2 regions of the Salinisphaera sp. RV14 genome follow, and region 2 is predicted to be linked to the other one. Evidence: riboswitches for the same ligand, from Rfam matches in the RefSeq annotation. Region 2 holds a riboswitch; the other holds the start of a gene.
The links. A riboswitch is a leader RNA that binds a small molecule or an ion and turns the genes downstream of it on or off. The one in region 2 is predicted to bind cobalamin.

Region 1 (15,838 bases), on a different contig from region 2:
ATAACGGATACGGGTCGGGAAAATAGCGGGCAAAGTGGCGGGCATGGTGCCGGATAGCAACACCACCAGAATCGCCAGAATCGCCAGCCCCACGGCCGTATCGACCATGCCATGCAACTGAAACATCCAGAAGGCCGGATAGGCGAGCAACAGGAAGCCAATGCACGATGCCATGATCACCGGCTTGCGGCCCACGCGGTCCGACAGCCAGCCGACGAGCGCGATGACGAGCATCATGCCGATATACACCGCGATCAGCAGTTCCAGCGATTGCGTGCTGGAGAAATTCAGATGTTTCTCGAAATAGCTCGGCAGATAGGTCAGTACGGTGTAATACGCCACGTTCAGCAGCACCACCAAACCGATGCACTGCAGCATCCGCCGCCAGTGTTCGGTGAAGATCTCGCGTAGCGGCGAGCGGGACGTTTCGCCTTTTTCGGCCGCCGATGAAAATGCCGCGCTGTCTTCCAGCTTGAGTCGCAGATAGAGCCCGAACAGGCCCAGGGGCGCTGCACATAGAAACGGAACGCGCCAGCCCCAGCTGTGCATCGCCGAATCCGGTAGCGAGACGGTCATCACGGTCACCAGCCCGGCGCCGAGGGTGTAGCCTCCCAACGTGCCGAATTCGAGAAAACTGGACAGAAAACCACGGCTGTCGTCGGGGGACGATTCCACGATGAAAGTCGCCGCGCCACCGTACTCGCCGCCGGTCGAGAACCCCTGAACCAGGCGGGTGACGATCAACAGAACCGGGGCCCAGACGCCGATGGTCTGGTAGGTCGGCAGCACACCGACAGCCGTGGTCCCGGCGGCCATCATGAGAATGGTTATCACCAGCACCTTGCTGCGCCCGATGCGATCACCCAACGGGCCGAAGAAAAGACCGCCCAACGGCCGTGCCAGAAAAGATATCGCGAATACGCCGAAGGACTTGAGTAACGAACCGCCCTGGCCGTGAAAGAAAAGATCGCCGACCGTCGTGGCGAGATAGTGGCGAGATAGCCGTACACGCCGAAATCGAACCACTCCATGGCATTACCCATGGCCGCCGCGGCCACTGATCGGCGAATCCCCGATGTGGTCAGTGCAACGCCGTCGGATTCGTTGTCTTGGCCTGTGTCCGCAACCCGGGTACTCATGGTGCAACTCGTGTCATCGAATTCTGCGCGACAGCCGGGCTGTCGCAGCACTCGTAAAAATGCGCGAAACCGTGACCGCGAAACCCCGCGCTAACCCGGTTCGACCAGAATATTTTCCAGGTCGGCGGTATCGACCAGAGGGTCGTCGAGCTCGACTTCGACCCGGGACCGGGTCAGGGTCCAGGCCCGGCCGGTGATGTGGGTGTCCCAGCCGCGCTGTCCGTTCACCGTGGTCTGACCAAGCAGGGTGCCGATAAAACTGCTGTCGCGCGGCGAGAGCGTTTCCAGCCATTGCCCGTCCCGGATCTGGCCGCGTTCCGCCATCAGCGCGATGCGCGCGGAGGTGCCGGTGCCGGTGGGGCTGCGACAGATCACCCCCGGGTGAACATAGGTGGCGCCGCGGGCGCGAAAACCGCCATCGACCGCATGCGCCGTACGCATGAAATGCACGAACGGCAGCGGCGTCACAGCATCCAACTCGGGATGATTCTCGATGAATTCCGGACGTACGGTCTTGACGAAAGCGTCGGCAAAGGCCGCCAGTGCCGGTTCCTCGTCGCGAACCAACTGAAAACCCAGCGCTTGTGCATCGATCATCGCGTAAAACCCGCCGCTCCAGACGACGTTGTAGCAAACCCTGCCGTAGCGTGGCACCTCGGCTTCCATATCCGGGACTGCCAGATAGGCCGCCTCGCCCTGGGTCGTGACCGACTGAACGAAGCCGTCGGCACATCGCGCCTGCACGCGGGCGATGCCGGCCGGCGACTCCAGCAAAACCGTCTGCTGGCTGTCTTCGATCGGGATGCGACCGCTTTGCAGCAATGCGGTCGCGGTACAGATCGTGTTGGAGCCGGAATACATGGGGTAACCCATGGCTTCCATGATGATGTAGCCGGCCTCGGCGTCGGGATGGCACGGCCGTACGATCAGGTTCACCGACATCGCCGGGTCGCCGTAGGGCTCGGACAGCAACAGGCGGCGCAGGCCATCGCCGTTGGCTTCCAGATATTGCTGCTGCTCGTGCACGGTATTGCCCGGCAAAGCCTCGACGCCACTGAGCACGATACGGCTGACATCGCCGCCGGCCTGCATATCGATCATCCTGAGCGAGCGTACGCGGCTGGGTTTCTTGTCCGGTTGATCATCCGACATGGAACACTCCGTGTTGCTGACGTCGCCGCGGCGAAACGAACGCACGCGTCCCGCGGGTTACAGCGGCAGGAACGGCATCGATGACGCCTGAACCGGCCCGGCTCGGGTCTGTCGTGACATACCTCGATACCGTTGCCGGACTGCGCCGGGAAGCCGCCGCATCGCCTGCTCTCACGCTAACGCATTCAAGCGGCGAGCCAATCCGGGGAATTACCAACCGGGATTGATAGGAGACGCCGCGCCATGATCCGCTGCCGGCCCACGACGGGCATTGTTCCGGCCGCGGCCGTTCGGGATGCGTTGCTACTGCAAGGGGCGCTCGAAACCGGCCTCGGCGTCCAGCAGCACCGCCTCCAGCGCCGGGCGGTAATCTCCCGGCTGCTGCCAGAGATCGCGCTGCATGGCCTCGAGCATGCGCTCGGCCATGTCGCGCAGGGCCTGCGGATTGTGCTGCTCGACGAAGGCGCGGTTGGCCTGGTCGAGAATCAGGGCCTCCGCGACGGCGGCGTACTGGTAATCGCTGACCACGTCCGCGGTGGCGCCGTAGGCGAACAGGTAATCCACGCTCGCCGCCATCTCGAAAGCACCCTTGTAACCATGGCGCTGCATGGCGGCGATCCATTTCGGATTGGTCACCCGGCTGCGCACCACCCGGCCGACCTCCTCGGCCAGGGTCCGCACCCGGGGCGCCGCGGGATTGCTGTGGTCGGCATGATAGATCGCCGGCCTCGCGCCGCCGCGGGCCGCACCCGCCGCGTTCGCCATCCCACCCTGAAAGCTGTAGTAGTCGGCCGAGTCCAGAATATCGTGCTCGCGATTGTCCTGGTTATGCACCACCGCCTCGATCCGGCCCAGCCGGTCGACGAAGGCCTCGTGGGCCTGTTCGCCATGCACGTGCTGGCCGTAGGCGTAACCGCCGCGCTGGATATAGGCATTGGCCAGATCCTGCGAACCCTGCCACTGTCCGGCGTTGATGACTTCAGACACGCCCGCGCCGTAGGCCCCCGGTTTGGAACCGAACACGCGAAAGGCCGCCTGGCGCGCGGCCTCGTCGCGCTCGCTACCCTGCGCGATCAGTTCAGCGCTGCGCGCTTCGATGCGTTGCCGAAGGGTATTGGTCTCGCCCGGCTCATCGAGCACGGCGAGCTTTTGCACCGCGGCATCGAACAACCGGATGAGATTGGCGAAGGCGTCCCGGAAGAAGCCCGACACCCGCAGCGTCACATCCACCCGCGGCCGGCCCAACTGGAACGCCGGCAGAATCTCGAAATCCACCACCCGGTTGGAGCCGGCGGCCCAGATCGGACGCACGCCCATCAACGCGAATGCCTGGGCGATGTCGTCGCCGCCGGTGCGCATGGTGGCGGTCCCCCAGACCGACAGGCCGATCTCGCGCGGGTAGTCGCCGTGATCCTGAAGATGACGCCGCACCAGCGCATCGGCCGAGGCTTGGCCGAGCGCCCAGGCGGTGCGGGTCGGGATCGCGCGACTGTCCACGGCATAGAAATTGCGCCCGGTCGGCAGCGTATCCAGCCGGCCGCGGGTCGGCGCCCCGCTCGGCCCGGGCGGGACGAACCGGCCGGCAAGGCCGGCCAGCGTGTGTTCGATTTCATCGGCCACGCCCTGTTTCAGGGCCGGCAGCAAGACCTCGCGCATGTAGCTCAGCAGCGCCGTCGTTGCCGGGCCGATCGCGCAGGGCGCATCGCCCAGCACCGACTGCTCGACCCGTTGCACGGCAAGCTGTTCCAGGCGGGTCCGGGTGTGCCAGTCGGTACGCCAGCCGGTGGTCGTATCGAGTGCCGCGAGCACGGCCGGTCGCGGGCCGGTCCAGGGCTCGCCGCGGGCGGCCAGCGGATCGAAACCGGCGAGCCCCAGATCCTCGGCCAGCGCATGCAGAATGCCGCGATCGGCGGCTGACTCGCCGCGCGGCAAGCGCACCAGCGACACCAGCGTTTCCGCGAGCTGGCGCGTCTCGGGCATTTCGCCGAAGCGATGCAGCCCACCGCGGATCTGGGCCTCCTTCAGGTCGCAGATATAGGTATCGAGCTGGTTGAGGATCGCGTCGTCGTCGCCGTCGGTGCCGGCGATCTCCTCGGCCACATGGCTGCGCCGGGCCAGGGCCAGGATCTCGCGGCGCAACCAATCCTCGCGACGCGAATCCAGCCCCATCGCCTCGAAGTATTCATCCACCAGGCCTTCCAGTTCGGCCAGCGCGCCGTGGCTTTCGGCGCGCACGATCGGCGGCGTCATGTGATCGATGATCACCGCCTGGCTGCGCCGCTTGGCCTGGGCTCCCTCGCCCGGATCGTTGACGATGAACGGGTAGAGCTGCGGCAGCGGACCGAGCACGATATCCGGCCAGCAACGGTCCGACAGCGCAACCGCCTTGCCGGGCAGCCATTCCAGGTTGCCGTGCTTGCCGACATGCACGAGGGCATCGATGGCATAGACCTCGCGCAGCCAGGCATAGAACGCCAGATAACCGTGCGGCGGCGCCAGATCCGGATCGTGATAACTGGCCGCGAGGTCGATATCGAAGCCCCGCGGCGGCTGCGGCCCGACGAAAACATGGCCGAAACGCAGGCCGGCGACCTCGATCCGCCCGTCGCGATAACGCGGATCGGCGCTCGGCTCGCCCCAGCGGGCACGCACCGCAGCCTGGGCCGTATCCGGCAGCCTGGCAAACCAGCGTTCATAGACCGCGATATCCAGGCTCTGCCAGGTCGGCTTGAAGCCATTGGCGCTGACGTCGTTCGACAACGCGGCACGCAGCGCCTGCATGAGGGCGTCGGTATCGGCCGGCAGTTCGCCGGTGACATAACCCGCGCGCCGCAGGGCGCGCAGCAGGTTGAGCGTGGCCGCCGGTGTGTCCAGGCCGACCCCGTTGCCGATCCGCCCGTCGCTGCCCGGGTTGTTGGCCAGCACCAGCGCAACCCGTTTATCCGCATTCGGCCGGCTCTGCAGCAGCGCCCATCGGCGGGCGAATTCGGCCACGAAGGCCGCCCGTTCGGGCATCAGCTCATGACGCACGACATCGATCTGGCAGATATCGCTGCGAAAGGCCCGGCTCTTGAAGCCGATCGCCCGGGTGACGATCCGCCCGTCGAGTTCCGGCAGCACCACATACATCGCCAGATCGCGCCCGCGCAGCCCTGCATTGGTTTCCTGCCAGACGGCTTCGGTCGTGCTCGCCAGCACCAGCTGCAAGACGGGAATATCGCGGGCGAACATCGCCCGGCCCGTGCCCGGCTCGGAAGCGGCCGCAGCATTGGTGGCGGCGCGCAGGGCAAAACCGGTGGTATTGAGCACCACGCGGGCATTCGCCGCCGCAATCAGGGCGTCGACTTCGGCCAGACAGGCGTCTTCCTTGAGCGAGGCCACGGCGATCGGCAGCGGGTTGAGCCCGTACTCCACCAACACATCCAGCAGCCCGTCGAACACCGCCATGTTGCCGTTCTGCAGATGGCTGCGATACAGCAGCACCACGGCGACCGGCCGGTCGGAGCCTGTAGGCCAGGTGCCCTGCCAGTCCGCCAATCCCGCCGGGCTGCGCTCGGGGTGATAGACCGCGGTCCGGGCCAGAGCCACCGGCTCCTGCCAGTCGTATGCCCGGTCGAAGAATGCCGCGGCGACATAGCGCAGCAGCGCATCGGCATTGGCCGCCCCGCCCTCGCGCAGATAGCGCCAGATGCGATGCGCCCGGGCATGGGCGACGGTCGAGGCCGAGAACAGATCGTCGTCGTGCACATCCTCACCGGGTACCAGGACCAGCTCGCGATCGGGCGCCTCGGCGGCCCATTCGACGAGCTGCTCGACGCCGTAGGGCCAGTAGGACCGCCCGCCGGTCAGGGCCACGATTACGACCCGGGCCCGGTCGAGCGTCTTGTGCCGGTACAGGTCCAGCGCCGCCGGCTTGGCCAGGTGGCGCCAATTGGCCAGCCGCAGGCTCGGGCTATCGGCCGGGGCACGCTCGGCGGCTTCGGCCAGCAGGCCCAGTACGCCGTCGGCGGCCGCCATGATCACGACATCGCCCGGCGACTGATCGAGATCGACGATCCCTTCGTCGTCGCTGAAGCCGCCCGGCTGGGCTGCGAGCAGATGCACAGGCCGAAGCGCTCAGCGGGCCGCTATGCCGGCGTCGCCGCCGCATCGATTTCGGCCGCGCTCAGGACCTCGCGGATCCGCGCCCGGTCCAGATCGTGGCCGATGAATACCAGCCGCGTGGCCCGCGTCTCGCCGGCCTCCCAGAGGCGATCGAAATAATGCGCGATGCGCTCGCCGACCGCCTGGACGACCTGGCGCATCGGCTTGTCGCCGACCGCCGCGAAGCCCTTGGCGCGATAGATGGTCTGTTCGCCGATCAGCTGCTGCATGCCGGCGATCAATCGCTGGCTATCGACCGCGCCGAGGGCCACGACCATGGCGTCGAAATGGTCGTGGGCATGGGCGTGGTCTTCGCCGGCTGCATGGTGGGCATCGTGATGGGTGGCGATCGCCTCGATCCGATCCTCGGTGGCCGAATCCAGCCCGGTCAGCAGCTCCGGATCGGCTTCGCCGTTTTCGATGAACAGGGCCTTGACCTGTCGCGGCAGGCGCGCGGTCAACCACGCGCGCACCGCACCCCGCCTGTGGTCGTCCAGTTGGTCGGCCTTGCTCACGATCACCAGATCGGCGGCGGCGAGCTGATCGTCGAGCAGTTCTTCCAGCGTCGGATCATGATCCAGCGATGTATCGGCCAGACGCGCGGTCGCGACCGCCTGCGGGTCGGCCGCCCAGGTGCCGGCCGCGATCGCTGGGCCGTCGAGCACGGCGATCACCGAATCGACGGTGCAATGCTGCTTGATCTCCGGCCAGTTGAAGGCCTGGACCAATGGCTTGGGCAGGGCCAGGCCGGAGGTCTCGATCACGATATGGTCGATCGAGTCGCGCTTTTCGATGAGCTTTTTCATCACCGGCACGAACTCTTCCTCGACCGTGCAACAGATACAGCCGTTGGCCAGCTCGAAGATGCCGTCCTCGGCTTCGTCCTCGCCGTCGCAGGCCAGCGGACAGCCGCGCAGCAGCTCGGCATCGATATCCATTTCACCGAATTCGTTGACGATCACCGCGATGCGCTTGTCGGTCGCGTTCCTGATCAGGTTCGACAGCAGCGTGGTCTTGCCGCTGCCGAGGAAACCGGTGACGACGGTGGCATGGATCTTGTCGAGTTGCATGAGCGAGCTCCGATGAATCGTGAATCAGGACGCCGAAGTCGTGGCGTCCGGTTCGGCCCCGAACAGGCGGGCAATCGCCGCCGGGTTCGAGCCGAAGAACAGATGCAGATAGGTCGCGGTCAGCCCGCGATCACGCACGATCGCCTCGCCGGGCGCGGGATGGCGCTGCCGCCGGCCATGGGCCAGGGGTTGGGCGCCACCCTCGGTGATCGAGCGATGATGGGCATGGGCACGAATCTCGCCTTCGGGCAGCGGCGCGGTCTGCATGCCCTGGCAGCCCCCCTTGTTCCGCATGCGCCCGGCGCCGGCGATCAGCCCGACCATGCGATGGCGGCGGCCATCCAGTTCGGTCAGCGATTCCTGGACATAGAGCATGCCGCCGCATTCGGCGAGCATTGGCTTGCCGCGGGCGTGAAACGCCCTCAGGGCCGCGTGCATGGCCGTATTCGCGGCCAGTTCGGCGGCATGCAGCTCCGGATAGCCGCCCGGCAGCCAGAGCGCATCGACCGCCGGCAGTGCCCGGTCGGTCAGCGGCGAGAAATAAGTCAGCCGCGCCCCCATCGCCGTCAGCAATCGTTCGTTCGAGGCATAGGCAAAGCTGAAGGCGGCATCGCGGGCGATGCCGATTGTCTTATCCGCCAGCCACGGCCCGGGCACGGCCGCCGGCCGCGCCTCGAACGCCACCGGCTGCGCGGCTGCGAGCAGATCGCTGCCGTCGATATGATCGGCGACCGCCTCGAGCGCCGTATCGATCGTCTCGCCCTGCTCGGCCGGCGAGACCAGACCGAGATGGCGATGCGGCAAGGCCATGGCCGTATCGCGCGGCAGGCGGGCCAGCAGCGCGGTCGTGGCGGGCAGCGCCTCGGCCACGAGCGCCGCATGCCGTGTACTGCCCACGCCGTTGGCCACCAGCCCGGCGAAGGCCAGATCGGCGCGCGCCTGCTGCAGCCCCGCCACCAGCGCGCCCGCGGTCTGGGCCATGCCCTTGCAATCGAGTACGAGGGCCACCGGCAGGCCGAAGGCGGCGGCGAAATCGGCACTCGAGGGGGTGCCGTCGTAGAGCCCCATCGCGCCTTCGACCAGAATCAGATCGGCTTCGCCGGCGGCTTCATACAATCGCTGGGCACAGTAATCCGGCCCGGCCATCCAGAGGTCGAGCGGCTCGACCGGCGCCCCGGCCGCGGCGGCCAGAATGGCCGGGTCGAGATAATCCGGCCCGGTCTTGAACACCGCCACACGCTGCCCGCGCCGGCGGGCTGCCCGCGCCAGGCCGGCCGTGATCGTGGTCTTGCCCTGGCCCGAGGCCGGCGCCGCGATGCACAACGCCGGACAGCTGCGTGTCGCGCCGGCGGCGCTCATGCCGGGCCCGCCAGAAAATCGGCCAGTTTCACGTGCCGGCCGCCGAGCCGGGCGGCCAGCGTACCGGCACGGCCCAGCGGCACCCGGGCGCGCTCGGTATCGATCACGGTCAGTTCGCCGGGCCAGGCCCGGGCTTCGATCGCCTCGCGAGTACGCCCGTCGGTGAAGATATAGCTGCGAAACTCGAGCCCCGGCTCGCGCCGGGCCAGCGTCCGCAGGCGCCGCCCGGCCTTGGCAACGGCCCGCGCCAGGGGCGTGCCGCCACCCGCCGGGATCGCCGCCAGCCGGGTTTCGATCGCCCGCGGCGCGCGCCCGGGCGGCACCAGCCAATCGATCCGATCGCCGCCGAAAACCAGAACCGCCAGACGCTCGCGCTGGCGGCGCGCGCGTTCGGCCAGCCCGGCGACCGCAGCACGGGCCGTCGATTGTTCGTCGGCCCCGAGCGTCGAAGCCGAGGTATCCAGCAGTACGCAATTGAGGCACGCGCGCGCCGGGCGGCCCGGGCGGCGCGCCGGCGCCGTGTCGCCCTCGCCCAGCGCCCGCCGGGCCAGCGTGCGCGGCCAGTTGATGGCCCGGCCGGGGGCGCCGGCCAACGCCCGCGATGACGCCGGCCGGGCCGGGGCTGGCGCGCCGCGCACCGGTCGGGGCGAACGCGAGCGGGCCGGATCGGCGAATCCGGCGGTCGCCGGCGCGTCCTCGAGGCGCCGGGCGGACGCTCGGCCGACATGGCGCGGCGGCAGGCCGCCCCAGGCGCTGTCGCCGCCCTGTTCGCCATCGGCTGCATTGCCGGAATCGCTGCCGCCCGTCCGGGGCGGCCCCGAATCCGGCTCGCCGCCCGCCGACTCCGAATGGCGCCGATGACAGAGCACGAACTCGGCGACGGCCTCGATATCCGCTTCGCTGACGGCATTCCGGCCCTGCCAGGCGGCGTGCGCGCGGGCCGCCTGGCGCCAGTGCAGATCCGCGCGCACCCCCTCGACATCGGCCGCCACACAGCGCTCGGCGATCGCCGTCTTGCTGGCCTCCGGGCAGATCACATTCGATAACCGCGTCCGGGCCGCCTCGACCTGCGCGGCGAGTCGGGCCTGGGCATCGGCCCAACTCGCGGCAAAGTCGGCCGGGTCCTGCTCGTAGGCCAGCCGCTGGTCGACGATTGCCCGGCGTTCGTCCGCGCGATAGCGCGGTTCGAGTTCCACACACAGACCGAAGCGGTCAGCGAACTGCGGACGCAGCTCGCCTTCGTCCGGATTCATGGTGCCGATCAGGACGAACTCGGCCGCATGTTCGCGGCTGATGCCGTCGCGCTCGATGCGGTTGATCTTGGAGGCGGCCACATCGAGCAGCACATCGACCAGCGGATCGGCGAGCAGGTTGACCTCGTCGATATACAGATAGCCGCCGTGGGCGCGGCCGATCACGCCGGGACGATAGGCCACCTCGCCGGCGCCGAGCGCGCGCTGCAGATCAAGGCTGCCGATCACCTGTTCCTCGGTCGCCCCCAGCGGCAGCGTGACGAAGCGCCCGGCCGCGCGCACATCGATCGCCGCCAGGCCGCGCGCCAGCGTGGACTTGGCCGCACCACGCGGACCAGAGACGAGCACGCCCGCCAGCGCCGGCTCGATCGCGACCAGGATCAGCGCAGTCTTGAGCCGATCCTGGCCGACGACGGCCGCGAACGGGAAATCAACGTGCGACATGCGCCATACCCTGCGGTGACCCGGCGGCCCCGATCCGGCGCCGCATCGCCCAACCACAGGCCGTGCCCAGCACCAGCCAGAGCACGAGATTGGTCGCGCCGCTGGCCCAGATGAATTGCTGGTGGATCTGTTCGAGCGCGGCCGTCGCCGCCGGGCCATGGCCGGCATAGGCCGAGCCGGCCGGCTCGGGCGCGCCGAACAGATACGGCAGCGGCATCAAGACCAGGGCCGGCAGCTTCTTCCAGCCCGGCGCGAATACGGCCATCGCCAACGCGACGATCACCACGGCCACCGTAGCGGCCCACCAGAGTTGGCGATCGGTGAGTGCCGCGGCGAGCGTGCCCGGCACTTCGGGCGACAGCCCGAGCGCCGGGGCCACGAACACCGCCGCGAACCCGGACAGGCCCCAGAGCGCGCCGGGCGCAGGCCCCAGCGGCGTGCCGCGCGCAAGCGTCGCGACGCTCATCGCCACCATCAACAGCAGCGCGAAGCCCATGGCGACGCCGATATCGGCCGCGATGGTGAACAGCATCCGCGGCGCCCCGTCGGCCGGCGCCCAGGCGTGCACTTCATCGGCGGAATGCGCGCCCGCCGCGTGGTGATGTGCGGGCTGCTCGTAGTGCTCGGCCTGGGCGATCAGCGGCGCGGTGGTGAATTGCTCGCCGATACCCAGCAGCGCCCCGACCGCCAGGCCGATGGCCACGGACAGAAAAATCAATCGTCGAAACAGCATGCGCTCTCCCGGTATGCGATCCGCGTCCCGGCGGATCGCCAGAATGCTCGAACACGGTCGTTATCGCCGCGGCGAGGCGGCGAGGCAGTGTCACGTGACGATCAGTGGCAGGGAAAGGACGCCGAGTGACGGGCGTCGTGGGCCGCGTTATGCACCGGCATGATGTGGGAAAAACCCACGCCGTAGACGACGAACAGGCCGATCAGTGTCGCCCCGGCAAGCTGGACGGCCTGGCTGACACGGGACGCCGGCAAGGCCGGGTTGTGGCCGGCGGCGGAAGTCTGGCTGGTTTGCATGTACACACCCGTACGTTGAAATCACCGGGTTCGGCGCGTGGCAAGCGACGAACCTCGCACCCAGGGCCGGTCTCCGGACTCGCGAAGGTCGTATCCCGACCCGTCCATGCCTTCCCGCGCGAAACGCGCAGTGGCTCGATATGGACTGTATCGCCTACCGTTGCGGGGGCAGCAGCGGCCTTGCGCACGAAGCGCGCACCGCTTTCCCGATTATCCTGCGGCGAGGCAGGCACCCTGTAACCTGGAGTCTAGGTTGGGGGGTCGAGGCGGTCAAATGGCTCGACCGGGAAGACTCTCGGTTATGCTCGGCGGCTGAATGGCCGATGAAACGGAGTGACCAGCATGCATGGCAACCGGCTGTGGTTTGCGGGGCTGGGCCTCCGGCGCGATTGCCGCGCCGGTGAGCTGGCGGCATTGCTCGCGGCGAGCTGCGGCGAAGCCGGTATCGAGATGCGGGCGCTGCACGCCCTTGCCTGCCTCGATCTGCGCGTATCGGAACCGGGCCTGCAGGACCTGGCCGAAACACTCGGGCTCGTGCTGCACGCCTTGCCGGCCCGGCGCCTGGCGGCCTTCAACGACCGGCTGTCGCAGCATTCGCCACGGATCCAGGCGCGGTACGGGGTCGGCGGGATTGCGGAAGCCGCGGCCCTGGCCTCGGCCGCCGCAGGCCACACCGGGGCCACCCCCCGGCTCGCGGTGACGCGTCGCCAAAGCGCTGCGGCCACGGTCGCGATTGCGGTTCGCGAAACCGCTGCCGTGCCATCCCGCTAGCCGACGCGTCGTAACAAGCGTTTATGCGCGAGGAAAGCAGCGAACACGGCGGCACGTTACGCACCGGCTGGACCACGGGCGCCACCGCGACCGCGGCCGCGGTCGCCGCCGCCCATCGACTGTTGTTCGACACGGTACTGGAGCGCGTGCATCTGCGGCTGCCGCGGGGGCGCGAAGCCGTATTGCCGGTCGCCGACAGCCGCGTGATCGCGCCGGCCCGCCTGGCCGAGGCGGGGCTGATCAAGGACGCTGGCGACGATCCGGATGCCACCCACGGCGCCCGCGTCTGGGTACAGCTCGAATTGACCGCCGCGCCGGGCATACGGTTCGAAGCCGGCGCCGGCGTGGGCACGGTCACACGCAGCGGTCTGGCCCTGGCGGTGGGCGAACCGGCCATCAACCCGGTGCCGCGCCGCATGATCGCCGACCACCTCGCCCGCGTCGCCGCCGATGCGGGCTACGCGGGCGGCTTTCGCGTGATTGTCGGCGTCGACGACGGCGAGCGCATCGCGGAAAAAACCATGAATGGCCGGCTCGGTATCATCGGCGGGCTGTCGATCCTGGGCACGACCGGCATCGTGCGGCCGTTTTCCTGTGCCGCCTATATCGCCTCCATCCATCAGGGGATCGACGTGGCCCGCGCCAACGGCCTGACCCATCTGGCCGCGGCCACCGGCTCGACCAGCGAAGCCGTGGTCCGCGCAGCCTATGACCTGCCCGATATGGCGATCATCGAAATGGGCGATTTCGTGGGCGCGGTCGTGAAATACCTGAAACGCTACCCGGTGGCCCGGCTTACGCTGGTCGGCGGCTTCGGCAAGTTCAGCAAGCTCGCCGCCGGCCGGCTCGATCTGCACAGCCGGCGCGGCGGCGTGGATTTCGAATTTCTGGCCGGTCTGGCCGCGGAGGCTGATGCCGCCACGCAGCAGGCGATCCGCACCGCGAACACCAGTCTTGCGGCGCACGGGCTCGCCCGCGATGCGGGCATCGATCTCGCCGCCCGCATCGCCCGGCGCGCCTGGCAGAAAGCCGGCCATTACCTGCCGCCGCAAACGCGACTGGAACTCTGGGTGATCGACAAGCCCGGCCGGGTTCTCGCCCGTTACGGCCGTCTCGACGACCGCTAGCAACTTCGATGAACGCATGGTCCCGCCCGCCGGCGGACAGGCATCAAACCATCGGCGTCGGTGCGGCGGACCCTATCGCCCTGCGGAACACGACGCCCCGGTCCGGGGTCAGTCCTCACTCGCCCAGCGATAACGGCTGGCATGGGTCGGGTCGTAGAGCTTGCTTTCGTTGAAGTCGGTCGCCCCCAGAACCGGCCCGACGAAGATGATGGCGTTGCGCTTGGCTGCCAGCGTATCGGCGGCGGCGACCAGGTCGGCCAGCGGCGCGCGGACGATCCGTTGTTCGGCCCAGGACGCCCGTTGCACGATCGCGGCCGGGCAGTCCGCGCCATACGACGGCAGCAGGCGTTCGACCACCTCGGCGATGACCTGCAGCGACAGATGAATCGCCAGGGTCGTGCCGCTGACCGCGAATGTTTCCAGCGTCTCGCGGGCGGGCATGTTCGAGGCCCGCCCCTGGGTGCGGGTGATGATCAGGGACTGGCCGACTTCGGGCACGGTCAGCTCCTGGCCGAGCGCGGCGGCCGCGGCCGCGAAAGCCGGCACACCGGGAGTGAGCGTGTAGTCGATGCCGGCCTCGCTCAGCCGACGCAGCTGTTCGGCCAGGGCGCTGTAAATGGCCAGATCGCCGGAATGCAGGCGCGCGATATCGTAGCCGGCATCGGTGGCATCGATCATGCGGGTGATCATGTCGTCCAGGCTCATGCCGACGGTATTGATCGCATCGGCACCGGGCTTGAGATGATCCAGTACCGCGGCCGGGATCAGGGATCCGGCATACAGACACAGATCGCAGCGCCCCAGCCGGTCGACGGCGCGTAGCGTGAGCAGGTCGGGCGCGCCGGGGCCGGCGCCGATGAAATGCACGGTCATGGTTTGGTCTCCTTCGGGCCTGCCGGGTTTTCCTGCGGCTCCTGGGCGTGGCACGCCGCGACGCCACGCGCGCCCGGCGGGACGAAATCTGCGCTCGCCAACGCGGCGTTCGCACGAGACCTCAACGGGCCCGGGTCCAGCAGCCGATCGTCACCGGCCGCGCCGGCGCCCAGCCATGGAAGCGACCCAGCGGCTCGGCACGCTCGATGCCGATCCGGCGCAACGTCCCGCCATGGCGTTGCATGGCCGCGGCAAGCACCGCATCGCCTTCGACGGTCACGCTCGTGGCCACCAGTCGGGCCTGTTGTCCCGCGGCCAGCGATGCCAGACAGCGTTCGACCAGGCCTGCGTGGGTCAGCCCGCCGCCGATGAAAATCGCATCGGGCGTGGGCAGGCCCGCCAGCGCCTGCGGTGCACTGCCGTGTATGCATTCCAGCGCCGGCACGCCGAGCCGCTCGGCATTGCGCCGTACCCGTTCGGCCCGTTCGGCCCGCGCCTCGAGCGCGATCGTCCGATTGGCCGGGTCGGCCAGCATCCACTCGATGCCGACCGCGCCGGAACCGGCGCCGATATCCCAGAGTGTTTCGCCCCGGCCCGGGGCGAGCAGCGCCAGCACCACGGCCCGGACCTCGGCCTTGCTGATCTGGCCGTCGTGCTCGAACAGCGCCTCCGGCCGCCCGGCAACCCGCGGGATCGGCTGCGCCCGGGCACCGGCGACACAATCCACGGCCACTACGTTCAGGGCCGCGATATCCGCATGCGCCCAGTCGGCCGCCCTATCGCTCAGGCAGCGCGCCCCGGCACCGCCGAGATGTTCGAGCACTGTCAACCGTGACGGCTCGAATCCGGTCTCCCGCAACAGCCGCGCGACCGCCGCGGGGGTGCGACCGTCCCAGCTCAAAAGGATGAGGCGCGTGCCATTGTCCAGGTACGGCCGTATCGCGGCCAGATCCCGGCCATGGACCGACAGGCAATACACATCCTGGAGCGCCCACCCCAGCCGGGCCGCCGCCAGGGAAAACGCCGAGGGTCTGGGAAAGGCGCGCATCTCGCTCGGCGCCACCGAGCGGGCCAGCGTGGCCCCCACGCCGAACCAGAATGGATCCCCCGTGGCCAGTACGGCCACCGGCGTGCCGCGCCGGGCACGAATGCCGTCGATCGCATCCAGCAGCGGCGACGGCCAGGTTTCGCGGGTCTGGCCCGCAATCGGCGGCAGCATCGCCAGATGACGCCGGCCGCCGATCACATGCGCCGCACGCGCGACCGCCGCGCGAGCCGCCGGCTCGAGCCCTGGCCAGCCGTCTTCGCCGAGGCCCACGATCGATAGCCAGGCCTGGACAGATGCGTCAGTATCTCGGCACATTGCCCGTCCGTTTGCGTCGGACCACGACCGATCCATGAAACTGCTGCTGCTCGGCGGCACCGCCGAAGCCCGCGAACTCGCGGCGTCCCTGGCCGCGTTCCCGGACGTCGAGGCC
Region 2 (15,838 bases):
TCACTCTCAGGCTTCGGGCTCGTAGCCGAGATTCGGGCCCAGCCATTTCTCGGCGGTCTCGACGTCCCAGCCCTTGCGCTCGGCATAGTCGCGGACCTGGTCCCTGGCCACGCGGCCGACCACGAAATAGCGCGATTCCGGATGCGCGAAATACCAGCCGGACACGGCCGCGCCCGGCCACATGGCGCGGGATTCGGTGAGCGTGATGCCGGTGTGGGTTTCCACGTCCAGCAGTTCCCAGAGTGTGTCCTTGCCGGTGTGCTCGGGGCAGGCCGGATAGCCCGGCGCCGGGCGGATGCCGGCGTATTTCTCGCCGATGAGTTCGGCGTTGTCCAGATTCTCATCCGGCTGGTAGCCCCAGATTTCGGTGCGCACGTGGCGGTGCATCCATTCGGCGAAGGCCTCGGCCAGCCGGTCGGCCAGGGCCTCGACCAGGATGGCGTTGTAATCGTCGTGCTGGGCCTTGAACTGTTCGACCTTTGCCGATGAGCCAAGGCCGGTGGTGACGGCGAAGCCGCCGATCCAGTCGTCGACGCCGGCGTCGTGCGGGGCGACGAAGTCGGCCAGGCTGCGATTGGGCACGCCACGGCGATGCTCGGCCTGCTGGCGCAGCTGGTGCACCACCGAGACCACTTCGGAGCGGTCGTCAGACAGCACTTCGATATCGTCCAGGTTCCCGGCGGTACGCGCGGGGAAAATCCCGACCACGCCGCGCGCGGTCAGCCACTTCTCGTCGACGATCTGCTGGAGCATGGCCTGGGCGTCGTCGAACAGTTTGCGCGCTTCCTTGCCCTTGTTCGGATCGTTGAGGATGTCGGGGTAGCGACCCTTCATCTCCCAGGACAGAAAGAACGGCGTCCAGTCGATGTATTCGATCAATTCCTCGATCGGGAAGTCGTCGAATTCATACAGACCCGATACGTCGTCGTGGGCGCCGTCGGTCGTGTCGTTGGCATGCGGCAGCGGCTGGCGCTTGGCGTATTTCGTCTCGCCCGGGAGTTTCGGGGCGGGCGGCGTGTAGGCCGACCAGTCGAGTTGGACGCGGTTGGCGCGTGCGGCATCGAGTGACAGGAACTTGGTCTGGCGCTTGGCGGCATGCCGCTCGCGCATCTTGTCGTAGTCTTCCTTCAACTCGGCGACCAGTTTCTCGCGCGATTCCTTGCCGACCATGCGCGAGGCCACCGGCACCGAGCGGGAGGCGTCCTTCACCCACATCACCGCACCCTCGTAGGCGGGGTCGATCTTGACCGCGGTGTGGGCGCGCGAGGTGGTCGCGCCGCCGATCAGCAGCGGCGTCGTCATGCCGCGGCGTTGCATTTCGGCCGCGACATTCACCATTTCGTCCAGCGACGGCGTGATCAGGCCGGACAGGCCGATGACGTCGGCGTTGTGTTTTTCGGCGGCGTCGAGGATGTCGTTCATCGGCACCATCACGCCGAGATCGATCACCTCGAAGTTGTTGCACTGGAGTACCACGCCGACGATGTTCTTGCCGATGTCGTGCACGTCGCCCTTGACGGTCGCCATGATGATGGTGCCGTTGTTTTTCGAGGCGTCGCCGGATCGGGCTTTTTCCTCCTCGATGTAGGGGATCAGATGTGCCACCGCCTTTTTCATCACGCGGGCGGATTTCACCACCTGTGGCAGGAACATCTTGCCGGCGCCGAACAGGTCGCCGACCACGTTCATGCCGTCCATCAGCGGGCCTTCGATCACCTCCAGTGGCTTGTCGGCGTTCTGCCGGGCCTCCTCGGTGTCCTCGACGGCATAGGTGTCGATGCCTTTCACCAAGGCGTGTTCCAGGCGTTTGGTGACCTCCCATTCGCGCCAGGCGAGATCCTCCTTGGATGCCGCTTTCTTGCCGCCACCCTTGTACTGCTCGGCCAGATCCAGCAGGCGCTCGGTGGCATCGTCGCGGCGGTTGAGGACGACGTCCTCGCAGGCCTCGCGCAGCTCTTCGGGGATATTGTCGTAGATTTCGAGCTGGCCGGCGTTGACGATCGCCATGTCCAGGCCCGCCGGAATGGCGTGGTAGAGAAACACCGAGTGCATGGCCTGGCGCACCCGCTCGTTGCCGCGAAACGAAAACGACACGTTCGACAGCCCGCCCGAGACATGGCAGCCGGGGCAGGACTCGCGCACCCGTTTCGTGGCATTGATGAAATCGACGGCGTAGTTGTTGTGTTCCTCGATGCCGGTGGCAATGGCGAAGATGTTGAGATCGAAGATGATGTCCTCGGGCGGGAAGTCGAGCTCCTCGACCAACATCTTGTACGCACGCTGGGCGATCTCGACCTTGCGATCCTCGGTGTCGGCCTGGCCGTTCTCGTCGAAGGCCATCACCACCACGGCCGCGCCATAGTCCAGACACGCCTGGGCCTGTTCGAGAAACTTCTCCTCGCCTTCCTTGAGCGAGATCGAATTGACCATCCCCTTGCCCTGGATGCACTGCAGCCCGGCTTCGATGACCTCCCACTTCGAGGAGTCGATCATGATCGGCACGCGGGCGATATCCGGCTCGCCGGCGATCAGGTTGAGGAACTTGCGCATGGCCGCGGCCGAGTCGAGCATGCCCTCGTCCATGTTGACGTCGATCACCTGGGCGCCGTTTTCGACCTGGTCGCGGGCGACCTCCAGCGCGGTGTCGTAATCCTCTTCCTTGATCAGGCGCATGAACCGCTTGCTGCCGGTCACATTCGTGCGCTCGCCGATGTTGATGAAGTTGGTTGCTGACGTCATTGAAACCTCTGTTTTGTCCGCAGATCGACGCAGATCAACGCAGATAGGATGAATGGTTAACCCGGGCGATGACTTCGGATCAGTCGCCGGTGCTGTAATTCGGGCGTGCCGAAGTTCAGCAGCAGACCGCGCTCGATGCCGGTGGTCTTCAGATAGTTGATGACCTGGGCCTCGTGTTGCGGCGTTAGCCGGGATAGGGCCTTGAGTTCCAGGATCACGCTTTCAAAGCAGATGAAGTCCGCCCGGAACTGGCTTTGCAGCGGGCGTCCCTTGTACTGAACGTCGAGCAAGGGTTCGCGAACGTACGGCACGCCGCGCTCGGTCAGTTCGATCGCCAGGGCGTCGTGATAGACGCTCTCCAGAAAACCGTTACGCAAGTAGCGATGGACCTCGAATGCAGCCCCGAGTATCGGATATGTCTGCTCGTCCTGCCCCTCGCTCTTCATCTGCGTCGATCTGCGTTGATCTGCGGAAAAATATCTTCAGGCCGAAGCGGTGAATGGCTCCAGGCCGGACAGGCGCATGGCCCGCTTGATCTCGGGCCGGCGGCGCGGGGCTTTGCCGGCCACGGCGCTTGCGATGGCGCCGATATGCTCCGGGGTCGAGCCGCAGCAGCCGCCGGCCATGTTGAGCAGGCCCGATTCGGCCCATTCGCCGATGTGCTCGGCCATTTCGTCCGGTTGCAGGTCGTATTCGCCGAATTCGTTGGGCAGGCCGGCGTTGGGATAGGCGTGGGTGTAGCAGGGCGCGATGCGCGACAGCTCGGCGACGTACTGGCGCAGCGCGTCCGGGCCAAGCGCGCAGTTCAGCCCCATGGTGAGCGGCCGGCCGTGGGCCACCGAGTTGTAGAACGCCTCGGTGGTCTGACCGGACAGAGTCCGACCCGAGGCATCGGTGATGGTGCCGGAAATCATCAGCGGCACGTCGATACCGCGCTCGCGCATGAGCCTGCGCACGGCATAGATCGCCGCCTTGGCGTTGAGGGTGTCGAAGATGGTCTCCATCAGAATGATGTCGACGCCGCCTTCGAGCAGGGCCTCGGCGGCCTGGCCGTAGGCGGTGGCCAGTTCGACGAAATCGGTGTTGCGCTTGCCGGGATCGTTGACGTCCGGCGAGATGGAGGCAGTGCGATTGGTCGGCCCGATCACGCCGGCCACGTACATCGGCTGCGCGTCGCTCTGGAATTCCTCGACTACCTCGCGGGCGAGTTTGGCGGCCTCGACGTTGAGCTCCACCGCCAGGTCTTCCATGTGGTAGTCGGCCTGGGCGATCGTGGTCGAAGAGAACGTGTTGGTCGTAATGATATGGGCCCCGGCCTCGGCATACTGCCGGTGGATGCCCCGGATCAGATCCGGATAGGTCAGCGTCAGCAGGTCGTTGTTGCCCTGCAGATCGGAGGCCCAGTCGGCGAAGCGCTCGCCGCGGTATTCGGCCTCGGACGGGCCGTAATTCTGGATCATGGTGCCCATGGCGCCGTCGATCACCAGAATCCGGTCGGCCAGAACGCGTTCGATGGCGTGTCGCGTATCGCTCATATCACCCTGCAGCTCGCGAATAGGGGTCGTAGTATATCCGCTTATCCGGATAAGCGAAAAACCCACGAGCTCTGGCCGCGTGCGGGCCGCGGGCCGATCGGGCGCGTTGCCGGCGCCAGGCCCGGCTTGACGGCGTCTCGGGGGCTGCCTAGCATCGTCGACGTGACAGGTGTCGCATCCACGGATGCGGTGAAACGGGAAGTCGGTGCGCGCGCAAGCGCCAGGCCGACACTGCCCCCGCAACGGTAGGCAGCGCCGTGTGATAATCCACGGTGTCGCGCATTCCAGCCACTGAGGCGAACACCTCGCCTCGGGAAGGCCGCGCGCAGACATGGGTCTGACTGCAAGTCCGGAGACCGGCCTGGCACAGGGGATCGTCGCCACACGCGATCGGTGCCGGCGCGTGTTCGCGCGCGGTCCGTTCGTCTTGCCCGGCGATGGTCAGCGACTTCGGCACGCGGACGGGCGTGCCCGCCGATCGAGACGACGACAATGCAGTTTCGCACCGGGCCCGCATTTGCGGCCCTGCTCGGGGTATCGTCTGCCTGGGGGGCGTCGCCGCCGCCGGCCGCGACCACCGATTTGAACCCGGTGGTGGTGACCGCCACGCGCACGCCGCAATCCCGGAACAGTACGCTGGCCGCCACCACGGTCATTACCCGGGCCGACATCGAGCGCAGTCAGGCCCAGAGTCTGGCCGAACTGCTCGGCGATACGCCGAGTCTGTCGATCGCCAACAACGGCGGACCCGGCAAGGCCACATCCATTCACCTGCGCGGCACCGATGCCAATCAGGTGGTGGTGCTGGTCGACGGTGTGCGCTGGGGCTCGGCCACCAACGGCCAGGCCGCGATCCAGGATTTCCCGGTCTCCCAGATTCAGCGCATCGAGATCGTGCGTGGGCCGCGTTCGTCGCTGTACGGTGCCGATGCGGTCGGCGGCGTGATCCAGATCTTCACCCGCGACGGCAAGGGGGCCAAGGGCCGCGGGCCCACGCCGTATTTCTCGGTCACCGGCGGCAGCTACGACACCTGGAAAGGCCAAGGCGGCGTTTCGGGGGCGACGAAACGCCTGTACTACAACCTGAGCGTCTCGGGCGAATATACCGGCGGCTTCAATGCCTGTACCGGCCGGCCATTCAGCTCGCCCAAGGGGGGCGCCGGCTGTTACGCCAATCAGCCCGACCGCGATGGCTACCACCGCGCGGACGGTTCGGCGAACGTCGGTTATACATTCGACAACGACTGGTCGGTGAACGGTCACTATCTTCGGTCCGATGGTCATGTCGAATACGATGGCCCTACGACCAACCAGTCGCATTCGGTGCAGGCAGTCTATGGCCTGGGCGTGGATGCGCCGCTGACCGATTTCTGGGATGCCAAGCTGCGTCTGTCGCGCAGTCGCGATCGGTCGAAAAACTATTTCGACGGCGATTATGTCAGCCGTTTCGACACGCGCCGCGATAGCGTCAGCTGGCAGAACGATTTCGCGCTCGCCAGACAGCAGAGTGCCACCGTCGGGATCGATTATCGCCGGGACGCGGTGACCAGTTCGGCCGACTACAAGCAGAACAAGCGCGACAACACCGGCGTGTTCGGCGAGTACCAGGGCCGCTTCGGCGCCCACGAGATCGATCTGGCCGCCCGGGATGACGACAACCAGGCCTATGGCAATCATGCCACCGGCTCGATCACCTACGGCTATCACGTCAACAAGACCTATACGCTGACCGCCGCCTACGGCAACGCCTTTAACGCACCGACTTTCAACGATCTCTACTATCCGGACACGCCGGGTTTTCCGCCGGCGTCCAACCCGGATCTCAAGCCGGAGAAATCGCGCACGGGCGAAATCGGCCTCAAGGCCACGCCGGGCTGGGGCCACTGGGCGATCCATGCCTACCAGACCGATATCAACGACGAGATCACGCTGGACGCCAACTACACGCCACGCAACGTGAGTTCGGCGCGCATCCGCGGCGTGGAGGGCGAGGTGACGGCCTATATCGGCCGCTGGCGTATCGGCGCGAATGCCGACTGGCTGGACGCCGAGAACCGCGGGCGCGGGCCGAACCACGGCAACGATCTGGCACGCCGCCCGAACTACTCGGCTTCGCTGCACGTCGACCGCGATCTGTTCGCGCGGTTCGCCGCCGGCGCCAGTGCCAAGCTGGTCGGGTCGCGCTACAACGGTCCGGCCAACACCGACAGGCTCGGTGGTTACGCACTGTTCGGTCTGACAGGCGAAATGCGGGTGACCGAGGCGTGGAAAGTTCAGGCCAAGCTATCCAACATGTTCGATCGTCATTACCAGACCATCGACTTCTACAACCAACCCGGGCGGGCGGTTTATGTCACCGTCAGCTATAGCCCGGGCCATATCTGAGCCAGCAAAGGCCATGTCATGAGCGAATCGAAAAGCGACGCCCGCCACAAGGCGACGATGCAGAAGCACAAGGAAAAAGTCGACGCGGGCATCCAGGCCGCGGATATCGAGCGCGGCGTGTTCGTGTTCATTACCGGCAAGGGCAAGGGCAAGTCGTCCTCGGCCTTCGGCATGGTGATGCGTGCACTCGGCTACGGCCAGAAGATCGGCGTGGTGCAGTTCATCAAGGGCGTGCAACTCTCCGGCGAGGAGATCTATCTGCGCGATCACTGCCCGCAGGTGGATTTTTACCAGATGGGCACGGGATTCACGTGGAACACCCAGGATCGCTCGGGCGATATCGAAGCCGCCGAGCGCACCTGGGCCCAGGTCGAGCCGATGTTGCAGGACCCGGCCTACGATCTGGTCGTCATCGACGAACTGACCTATATGCTCGGCTACAAGTACCTGGACGAAGAGCGCGTACTGAACGCCATCGCCAACCGCCCGGTCGAGCAGTCAGTGATCGTCACCGGCCGCGGCGGCGGCTCGGGCCTGCGCGAACTGGCCGATACGGTGTCCGAGGTCGACAACGTCAAGCACGCCTTCAAGGCCGGCATCAAGGCCCGTGCCGGGGTGGATTACTGACCCCGCTTCGATTCGGTTTTCGATGAATCTGTCCGCAGATCGACGTCGATCTACGCAGATCTCAATACGGTTTTTACAAGGCGGTTATCCGCAGATTTCACAGATTACGCAGATTCAAGAAACGTATGGAAGCGCCTAGATCATGGCAGCGAGGTTGCAATCGATGCCGATTTAACAGCATCGGACCCGTCATCTGCTTTTTGATCGGCGTGCATCTGCATCGATCTGCGGACAGGCTGTCAAAGAACAAAGCCGAATATTTTGGACTGTCTGCAAGCGGAAAAACGCCCGGAATTAATTGGTGTTGCGAGCTGTTCGATAAACCTGTCCGCAGATCGACGCCGATCTACGCGGATCTCAATACGGTTTTCACAAGGTAGTTATCCGCAGATTTCACAGATTACGCAGATTCAAGAAACGTATGGAAGCGCCTGGATCATGGCAGCGAGGTTGCAATCGATGCCGATTTAACAGCATCGGACGCGTCATTTGCTTTTTGATCTGCGTGCATCCGCGTCGATCTGCGGACAGACTGTCAAAGAACGAAGCCGAATATTTTGGACTGCCTGCAAGCGGAAAACGCCCGGAATTAATTGGCGTTGCGAGCTGTTCGATAAACCTGTCCGCAGATCGACGTCGATCTACGCAGATCTCAATACGGTTTTTACAAGGCGGTTATCCGCAGATTTCACAGATTACGCAGATTCAAGAAACGTATGGAAGCGCCTGGATCATGGCAGCGAGGTTGCAATCGATGCCGATTTAACGGCATCAGAGGAGTCATCTGCTTTTTGATCGGCGTGCATCTGCATCGATCTGCGGACAGGTTATCAAAGAACGAAGCGGAATATTCTCAGCTATCCTCATGCCTGAAAGCCGCCTGCAGTTAATCTGTGAAATCCGTGCAATCTGCGGATGAATGACTTGAAGAACGAAGCCTCGAATATGTCCGTAGGTAAAGAGCTGCAATCGACATCACGGCTAATCTGTGTCGGCGGAATCATCTGCTTTCCGATCTGCGTGCATCTGCGTCGATCTGCGGACAGGTTCTCAAACAACGAAGTCGAGTATTTTGAGCTGTCTTTAAACCGAAAACCGTCTGCAACCCATCTGTGCAATCCGTGAAATCCGGGGATGAATGACGTGAAGAACGGCCACCCATGACAGCAAGGACGCTGATGATCCAGGGCACGACCTCGGACGCCGGCAAGTCGACGCTGGTGGCCGGGCTGGCGCGGGCGTATGCCCGGCGCGGCGTGGCCGTGGTCCCGTTCAAGCCGCAGAACATGGCGCTCAACAGCGCGGTGACGGTCGATGGCGGCGAGATCGGCCGCTCGCAATACCTGCAGGCACAGGCCGCGCGCGTGGCGGCCACTACCGACATGAACCCGGTGCTGCTCAAGCCCGCCAGCGACATCGGCGCCCAGGTCATCATCCACGGCCATGCCATCGGCACGATGGATGCTGGCTGCTATCACGGCTACAAGCCACAGGCGATGGCGGCGGTGCGCGCCTCGCATGCGAGACTGGCTGCTGCCTACCCGCGTGTGCTGGTCGAGGGCGCCGGCAGCCCGGCCGAGATCAACCTGCGCGAAGGCGATATCGCCAACATGGGCTTCGCCGAGGCCGTGGATTGCCCGGTGATTCTGGTCGCCGACATCGACAAGGGCGGCGTGTTCGCCCAAATCGTGGGTACGCTGGCGTTGCTGTCGCCGTCCGAACGCGAACGCGTCGCGGGTTTCGTGATCAATCGCTTTCGCGGCGATATCGGTCTGCTGCAGCCGGGGCTGGATTGGCTGGAAGCGCGTACCGGCAAGCCGGTGTTCGGCGTTTTGCCCTACCTGACGGGCCTGCATCTGGACGCCGAGGACGCGATCGATACCGGGCAGACGACCGCCGCCGATGCGCTCGTAGTACAGGTGCCGGTTACCCCTCGAATCAGCAACCACACCGATTTCGATGCCCTGCGCGCCCATCCGCGGGTCGATCTGCAGTTCGTCGGCCCCGGCGATACCCCGGGCCCGGCCGATCTGATCGTGCTGGCCGGCTCCAAGAATACCCGTGCCGACTGCGCCTGGCTGGTCAACGCCGGCTGGGCGGATCGCATCAAGCGCCACCTGCGCTATGGCGGCAAGCTGCTCGGCATTTGCGGCGGTTATCAGATGCTGGGCCACGAAATCGCCGATCCGGACGGCGTCGAGGATCGATCGGGGACGACGGACGGCCTCGGCCTGTTCGACTTCACGACGCGGCTGGATACGAACAAGCACCTGCAGAATGTGACCGGCGTGCTGGCTGGCGGTGGCGCGGTCGCCGGCTATCGCATCCACTGCGGCGTAACCTCGGGGGCTGCGCTGGCACGGCCGTTTCTCCAGCTCGATGACGGCCCGGACGGCGCGCTTTCGGCCGACGGCCAGATCGCCGGCACCTATCTGCACGGCCTGTTCGATACCGGCGCCGGCTGCGACGCGATCCTGGCCTGGGCCGGGCTCGACGCGGCCGGTGCCGTCGATCAGGCCGAGCGCCGCGAGGCCAGCCTGGAACGCTTGGCGGATGCGGTCGAGGCGGCGATCGATCTGGAAGCCCTGCCATGAAGCCGCGCCTGCTTATCGTCATGCTGGGCGTGTTGCTGGCGGCGGCTTTTATGGCCGAGCTCGCCTTTGGCGCGGTGCGGCTGCCGATCGGCCAGGTTGTGGCCGCACTTTTCCATTTTCATGATCGCGTCGATCAGACCGCGCTCATCGTGAACGCGATCCGCCTGCCGCGGGCGCTGCTGACCGCGCTGGTCGGCGCGATCCTGGCAATTTCGGGTGCGGCCATGCAGGGGTTGTTCCGCAATCCGCTGGCCGATCCCTCATTGATCGGTGTCACCGCCGGGGCTTCGGCCGGAGCCAGCCTCGCGATTGTGTTCGGCGGCGCGCTGGCCGGTTTTGCCGGGCTGTCGCTGGTGGCACTGGCCGCGTTCGCGGGCGGCGCGGCGGCGGTGGTGCTGGTCTATGTGCTGGCCACCCGGGCCAGCGGCACATCGGTGGCCACCATGCTGCTGGCCGGCATCGCGATATCCGCGCTGGCCGGTTCGCTCACCTCGCTGCTGGAGTTCTATGCCAGCAACGACATGCTGCGGCGCATCAGCCTGTGGCAGATGGGCGGGCTGGAAGGCGCCAACTGGCCGCGCGTGGGCCTGATCGCGGTCGCCGCCGCGGCCGTGCTGGCCGGCCTGCCGGCCCGGGCGAGGGCCTTGAACGCATTGTTGCTGGGCGAATCCGAGGCCCGTCACCTGGGTTTCGCAGTAGACCGGACCAAGACCGTGTTGATCGTGCTGGTCGCCTTCGGCGTCGGTATTTCGGTGGCCCTGGCCGGGGCGATCGCTTTTGTCGGCCTGGTCGTGCCGCATATCGTGCGGCTGGCGATCGGGCCGGATCATCGCACGTTGTTGCCGGCCTCCGCCCTGGCCGGGGCGGTGCTGTTGCTGGCCGCCGATACCCTGGCCCGGGTGGTGGTCGCGCCGGCCGAACTGCCGGTGGGGCTGCTGACCGCGCTGCTCGGCGCGCCGTTTTTCATCGTGTTGCTGCGCGGCACGCGGGATTACGCGCTGTGACGCTGGCGGTCGAAGAACTGGCGATCCGGCGTGGCGGTCGTGTTCTCATCGCCGGCGTGTCGTTTACGGTGGCGCCCGGCGAAATGCTGGCCGTGATCGGGGCCAACGGCGCCGGCAAGTCGACGCTGCTGCATGCGCTGGTGGGCGATCTGGCGCCATCCGCCGGGCGGGTGGCGTTCGACGGCCGCGCGCTGGGCGCCTTCGACCGGCGCGAACGCGCGCGGCGGATCGCCTTTCTGGCCCAGGCCAGCGCGCTGGCGTTTCCATTCACCGTGCGCGAGGTGATTGCGCTCGGCCGCAGCCCGCACGCCACCGGCCGCGCGGCGGATGCCGCGGTAATCGATGCCGTCGCCAAGGCCACGGATATCGCGCACCTCATCCCGCGTGCCTATACGCGCCTGTCCGGCGGCGAGAAGCAGCGCGTCCAGCTTGCCCGCGTACTGGCGCAGATCGGGTCGGCGGAGGACGCGGCGGCGCGGTTGCTGTTGCTGGACGAGCCGGTCGCCTCGCTCGATATCGGCCACCAGAGCCTGATCATGCGCAGCCTGCGTCGGTGCGCGGCCACCGGAGTCGCCATTGTCTTCGTCGGCCACGATGTCTCGCTGGCCGCCGCGCACGCCGACCGGCTGTTGGCCCTGGCCGAGGGCACTACCGTGGCCTGGGGTACACCGGCCGAGGTCGTGACCGAGGCCACGCTGGCCCGGGTCTTCGATGCCGAGACCCATGTCATCCCGCATCCGGTGACCGGCACCCCGGTGGTGCTGCATGATTGAAGCCATGTCGGGCCACCACTTGATTCTGGGCGGCGCGCGCAGCGGCAAGAGCGCGTTCGCCGAACGCACGGCGCTGGCGACACCGAGTGCCGAGCACTTCATCTATATCGCGACCGGCCAGGCGCACGATCTGGCCATGGCGGAACGCATCGCGCACCATCGCGCGTATCGCGATGCTCGCTGGCAAACGGTCGAAGCGCCGCTCGAGCTGGCGGCGACGATTGCCGCGCAGGATGCGCTGGGCACGGTGATCCTGGTCGATTGCCTGACGCTGTGGCTGAACAACGCCCTGGCGGCGGATGCGTGGCCCGCCGAGCGCGATGCACTGCTGACGACGTTGCCGGATTGTGCCGGCCGCGTGCTGCTGGTTTCCAATGAAGTCGGCTCCGGCATTGTGCCGCTCGGCGAGCTTTCGCGCACCTTCGTCGACGAAGCCGGGCGATTGCATCAGGCGCTGGCGGGCCTGTGTTCGCGGGTCAGTCTCGTCGTGGCGGGGTTGCCTCTGGATTTGAAGCCGTTGTCGTCATGGCCGTGAGTCGTCGTGCTTTCAAGTTGGCGGAAGGTTGGAGTCTCGCACTGATGTGCGAGTCACTTTCGTTTGCTTGTCCGAACGAACGTAACCCAAGGAAAGGACACCCTGTCTTGCGCCGAGGCTCCGCATCGGTGCCCTGCGCGGCTCCGGCCGCAAGCGGACCGCCGGAAACTCGCCGCGCTGCGCGCGACTCCGACATTCGGCGGTCTTTGTCGCTTTCGGCCGCCACTGCTCGGCGCCGCGCCCAAGGGGCCCGATACAGGCACGACACGGCAAAACCGGGGAGTTGGCCTGGCTGTATTTTGTCTCGTTACACGGAGACGGGCAGCGGCGACGGGTGTCCGGCGCGCTGCGCCGGTGCGGCAAGGTGTTTGAGGGCCGCCAAAGCGGCCCGAGTTTTTGCCGCATCCCGTCGTCGCGAGCATCGGAGTGAACCGGCATTAGCCGGCGCCGTGTCGGGTGCCTTTTTCTTGGTTCCTTCTTTGGGGCACGCAAAAGAAAGAACGCGCACATCAGTGCGAAACCAAAGCCCTGGTCGCCGCAAAAAAATGCCCCGGCGCCGACACGCGAAAGCCAGCCTCATCATCGTCGTCGGCTTGTCCGCACCGAATAGTTGCGTAGGTGGATTAGGTGCTCGCACCGTAATCCGACAGCCAAGCCTCGGAACCCAGGGATTGAGCGTCGGATTAAGCGCTGCGCGCTCATCCGACCTCCCGCTGCTGTCGCTCACATGAACGGTGTTTCTTATCCGTCGTCCGCCAATGCACGTGAATGGAACGCAAATGGTTTGTCGGCGATAAACAACGGAGTATTTTCGAGTCGTTGTGGCTTGGACGGTTCACGTCGTCGTTTTCGAAGCAATTGTCCGCAGATCGACGCCGTTGCACGCGGATACAAGACCAGAAGATTGTCGATTGCGTCCAGCTGGCTCGCGCACCACTGGGCGATGCCGTGGCGCGAACGACACCGGCCCTCGCACGCAATCATCAACGAGCCCCTTATCGTCCGATGCACGCGCTGACCGTCAAGTCACTGATTTTCGATCTGCGTGTATCCGCGTCGATCTGCGGACAGTCTTGTTATTCGCGCTTCATTCGCATGCATTCGCGAACCGGGTTTTCAACAGGAGCAATGATCTATGCCTGATTTCGACTGGCTCTTCGAACCGGCCGCCCAGCCCGACGAGTCCGCCCGCGCCGCGGCGATCGAACGACAGAATCAGCTCACCAAGCCGCCGGGCTCGCTCGGCCGGCTGGAGACGCTGGCCACGGATTTCGCGGCCTGGCAGGGCACGGACAAGCCCGTGCTGAATCGGGTCGGGCTGGCGGTGTTCGCGGCCGATCACGGCGTGGCCGCGCGGGGCGTGTCGGCGTTTCCACAGGAAGTCACGGCGCAGATGGTGGCCAACTTCGCGGCCGGCGGCGCGGCGGTGGCCGTGCTCGCGCGCGAGGCCGGGGCCGACATGGCGGTGGTCAATCTGGGCACGGTGACGCCGGCCGACGACGTGCCGGGGGTGGTCAATCATCGGCTGGCGCCGGGCACCGCGGATTTCACGCGCGGCCCGGCCATGGATGGCCCGACGCTGTCGGCCGCGCTGCGGGTCGGCGCGGACCAAGTGAACGCGGAGCTGTCGTTATTCGTGGGCGGCGAGATGGGCATTGCCAACACCACCAGCGCGGCGGCGGTGTTCGCGGCCCTGGCGGATCTGGACGGCGCGGCGACGGTCGGCCGCGGGACCGGGGTCGACGATGCCGGGCTGGCCGCCAAGCGGGCCGCCGTTGATGCCGGCCTGGCGCGACACCGTGTGCGCTGGACGGCGCAATCCCTGCCCGATGCCGCGCTGGCAGTCCTCGAATGCCTCGGCGGGCTGGAGATTGCCGCGCTCGCCGGCGCCTATGTCGCGGCTGCGCAGCGCGGCGTGCCGGTGCTGGTCGACGGTTTCATCAGCAGCGTCGCCGCGCTGGCCGCGGTGCATCTGAATGCCGGTGTGGCCGGCTGGTTGATCTTCGGGCATCGTTCGGCGGAAGGCGGCCATGGCCGGGTGCTCGAAGCGCTGGCCGCCGAGCCGTTGCTTGATCTGAATATGCGGCTCGGCGAGGCCAGCGGGGCGATGGTCGCACTGGGCGTGATTCGGTCCGCGTTGGCCGTTCACGGCAGAATGGCAACTTTTGCCGATGCGGGAGTCGCGGATAGTGCCTGATTTCGACATGACCACGACCACGGTCGACATCCTGCGCCACGCCGAATGCGAAGGGGGGCCGATCTTCCGTGGCTCGACGGACGTGGCCTTGTCCGAGGCCGGTTGGGCCCGGCTGCGCCGGGTGACCGAACCGCTCGCCGGCTGGGATGCGATCGTGACCTCGCCGATGCGTCGTTGCCGCGAGTTCTCCACCGAACTGGCCGCGGCCCGCGATGTGCCCTTGAACGTCGACGAGCGCTTCCGCGAGATGTATTTCGGCGACTGGGAAGGCGTGCTCATCGCCGACGTGTGGGCGAACCAGTCCGACGCCGCGCGCGCCTGGTATGTCGATCCGGAGAACAATACGCCGCCGAACGCCGAGCCGTTGCCGTCGATCCGGGCCCGGGTGGCCGAAGGCTGGGGCGAGCTGGTGGCCGCGAACCGGGGCGGCCACGTGCTGCTGGTGTGCCATGGCGGGGTGATCCGCAATCTCGTGGCCCATGTGCTGGATTTGCCACTGGCGGCGACCAACCGTTTCGGCATGCCCTATGGCTGCCGCGCCCGGATCAGCATCACGCACGACGGCGAGTCGTCGATGCCGAGGCTGATGGGTTACAACCTCGACCGGGCATGAAACGCGCCGCCACGCCGCTTCTTCTGGCGCTGTCACTGCTGACTGTATTGCCGGTCGGCCGGTGGCTGCCCGCACGTATCCGGCCGGTCGATCAGGGGCGTTCGGTGGTCTGCTATCCGTTGGTGGGCCTCCTGATCGGTGGGGTGCTCGTGCTCGCAGAAGGCGTGTTGCGCGGTGCGGCGCCTCTGCTTGCCGCCGCCTTGTTGTTGGCGGTGTGGGTCGGTATCACCGGCGCATTGCATCTGGACGGACTGGCCGACTGTGTCGACGCGGGCTGTGCCGGCCACCGCGACGCCTCGCGTATTCTCACGGTGATGAAGGACCCGGCCGCCGGGCCAATGGCGGTGGCCACGATCACGATCGTGTTGTTGGTCAAGTTCGCGGCCTTGGCGACATTGCTGCAGCACCGGGGCGCGATCGTCGGCTTGTTGCTTGCCGTGCCAATGCTGGCCCGTGCCGGTACCGCCGCGCTCATGGCCACCACGGCCTACCGCCGAGACCGGGGCATCGCCCGCGACCAGGCGGCCACCCGTCCGCGCGGGGCGATCACCCTGGGGATTGTCGTGGTGGCGGTGGCGGGCGCATGGCTATTGCCGCTGCCTCTCTGGACTTTAATGGTGCTGCTGGCCGGGGTGATCGTGTGGAGTTGGCGCCGGACCTGGCAGACCCGTATCGGCGGTTATACCGGCGACGTGGCCGGCGCGCTGATCGAACTGGTCGAGGCGGCGTCACTGGTGGCGGCGGCCTGGGGCCTGCCGTGGCATTGAGTCTGATGCTGGTCGCGGCACTGGTGGCCGATGCGGTGCTGGGCGAGCCGCGCCGGCGGCATCCGCTCG

Region 1: linked by a shared signal. The riboswitch ahead of ACS8Y6_RS16380 (CbtB domain-containing protein) and the one ahead of ACS8Y6_RS08260 (TonB-dependent receptor domain-containing protein) in region 2 are both predicted to bind cobalamin.

What each region holds. Positions count from the first base shown of each region.
Region 1 is NZ_JBQDYF010000023.1:32,669-48,506, forward strand. It holds gene ACS8Y6_RS16345 (MFS transporter) at 1-1,026, opposite strand, end outside; gene ACS8Y6_RS16350 (proline racemase family protein) at 1,230-2,291, opposite strand; gene cobN (cobaltochelatase subunit CobN) at 2,595-6,395, opposite strand; gene cobW (cobalamin biosynthesis protein CobW) at 6,419-7,504, opposite strand; gene ACS8Y6_RS16365 (cobyrinate a,c-diamide synthase) at 7,529-8,863, opposite strand; gene ACS8Y6_RS16370 (AAA family ATPase) at 8,860-10,560, opposite strand; gene ACS8Y6_RS16375 (CbtA family protein) at 10,547-11,293, opposite strand; gene ACS8Y6_RS16380 (CbtB domain-containing protein) at 11,395-11,589, opposite strand; cobalamin riboswitch at 11,637-11,841, opposite strand; gene ACS8Y6_RS16385 (cobalamin biosynthesis protein) at 11,932-12,360, shown strand; gene ACS8Y6_RS16390 (cobalt-precorrin-5B (C(1))-methyltransferase) at 12,384-13,487, shown strand; gene cobM (precorrin-4 C(11)-methyltransferase) at 13,596-14,360, opposite strand; gene cbiE (precorrin-6y C5,15-methyltransferase (decarboxylating) subunit CbiE) at 14,482-15,723, opposite strand; gene ACS8Y6_RS16405 (cobalt-precorrin-6A reductase) at 15,758-15,838, shown strand, end outside.
Region 2 is NZ_JBQDYF010000006.1:79,262-95,099, forward strand. It holds partial or broken gene metH (methionine synthase) at 7-2,766, opposite strand; gene ACS8Y6_RS08250 (GxxExxY protein) at 2,796-3,185, opposite strand; partial or broken gene ACS8Y6_RS08255 (homocysteine S-methyltransferase family protein) at 3,240-4,274, opposite strand; cobalamin riboswitch at 4,425-4,653, shown strand; gene ACS8Y6_RS08260 (TonB-dependent receptor domain-containing protein) at 4,767-6,659, shown strand; gene cobO (cob(I)yrinic acid a,c-diamide adenosyltransferase) at 6,678-7,286, shown strand; gene ACS8Y6_RS08270 (cobyric acid synthase) at 8,447-9,880, shown strand; gene ACS8Y6_RS08275 (FecCD family ABC transporter permease) at 9,877-10,884, shown strand; gene ACS8Y6_RS08280 (heme ABC transporter ATP-binding protein) at 10,881-11,657, shown strand; gene cobU (bifunctional adenosylcobinamide kinase/adenosylcobinamide-phosphate guanylyltransferase) at 11,650-12,192, shown strand; gene ACS8Y6_RS08290 (hypothetical protein) at 12,961-13,335, shown strand; gene cobT (nicotinate-nucleotide--dimethylbenzimidazole phosphoribosyltransferase) at 13,328-14,389, shown strand; gene ACS8Y6_RS08300 (histidine phosphatase family protein) at 14,382-15,002, shown strand; gene ACS8Y6_RS08305 (adenosylcobinamide-GDP ribazoletransferase) at 14,999-15,769, shown strand; gene cbiB (adenosylcobinamide-phosphate synthase CbiB) at 15,760-15,838, shown strand, end outside.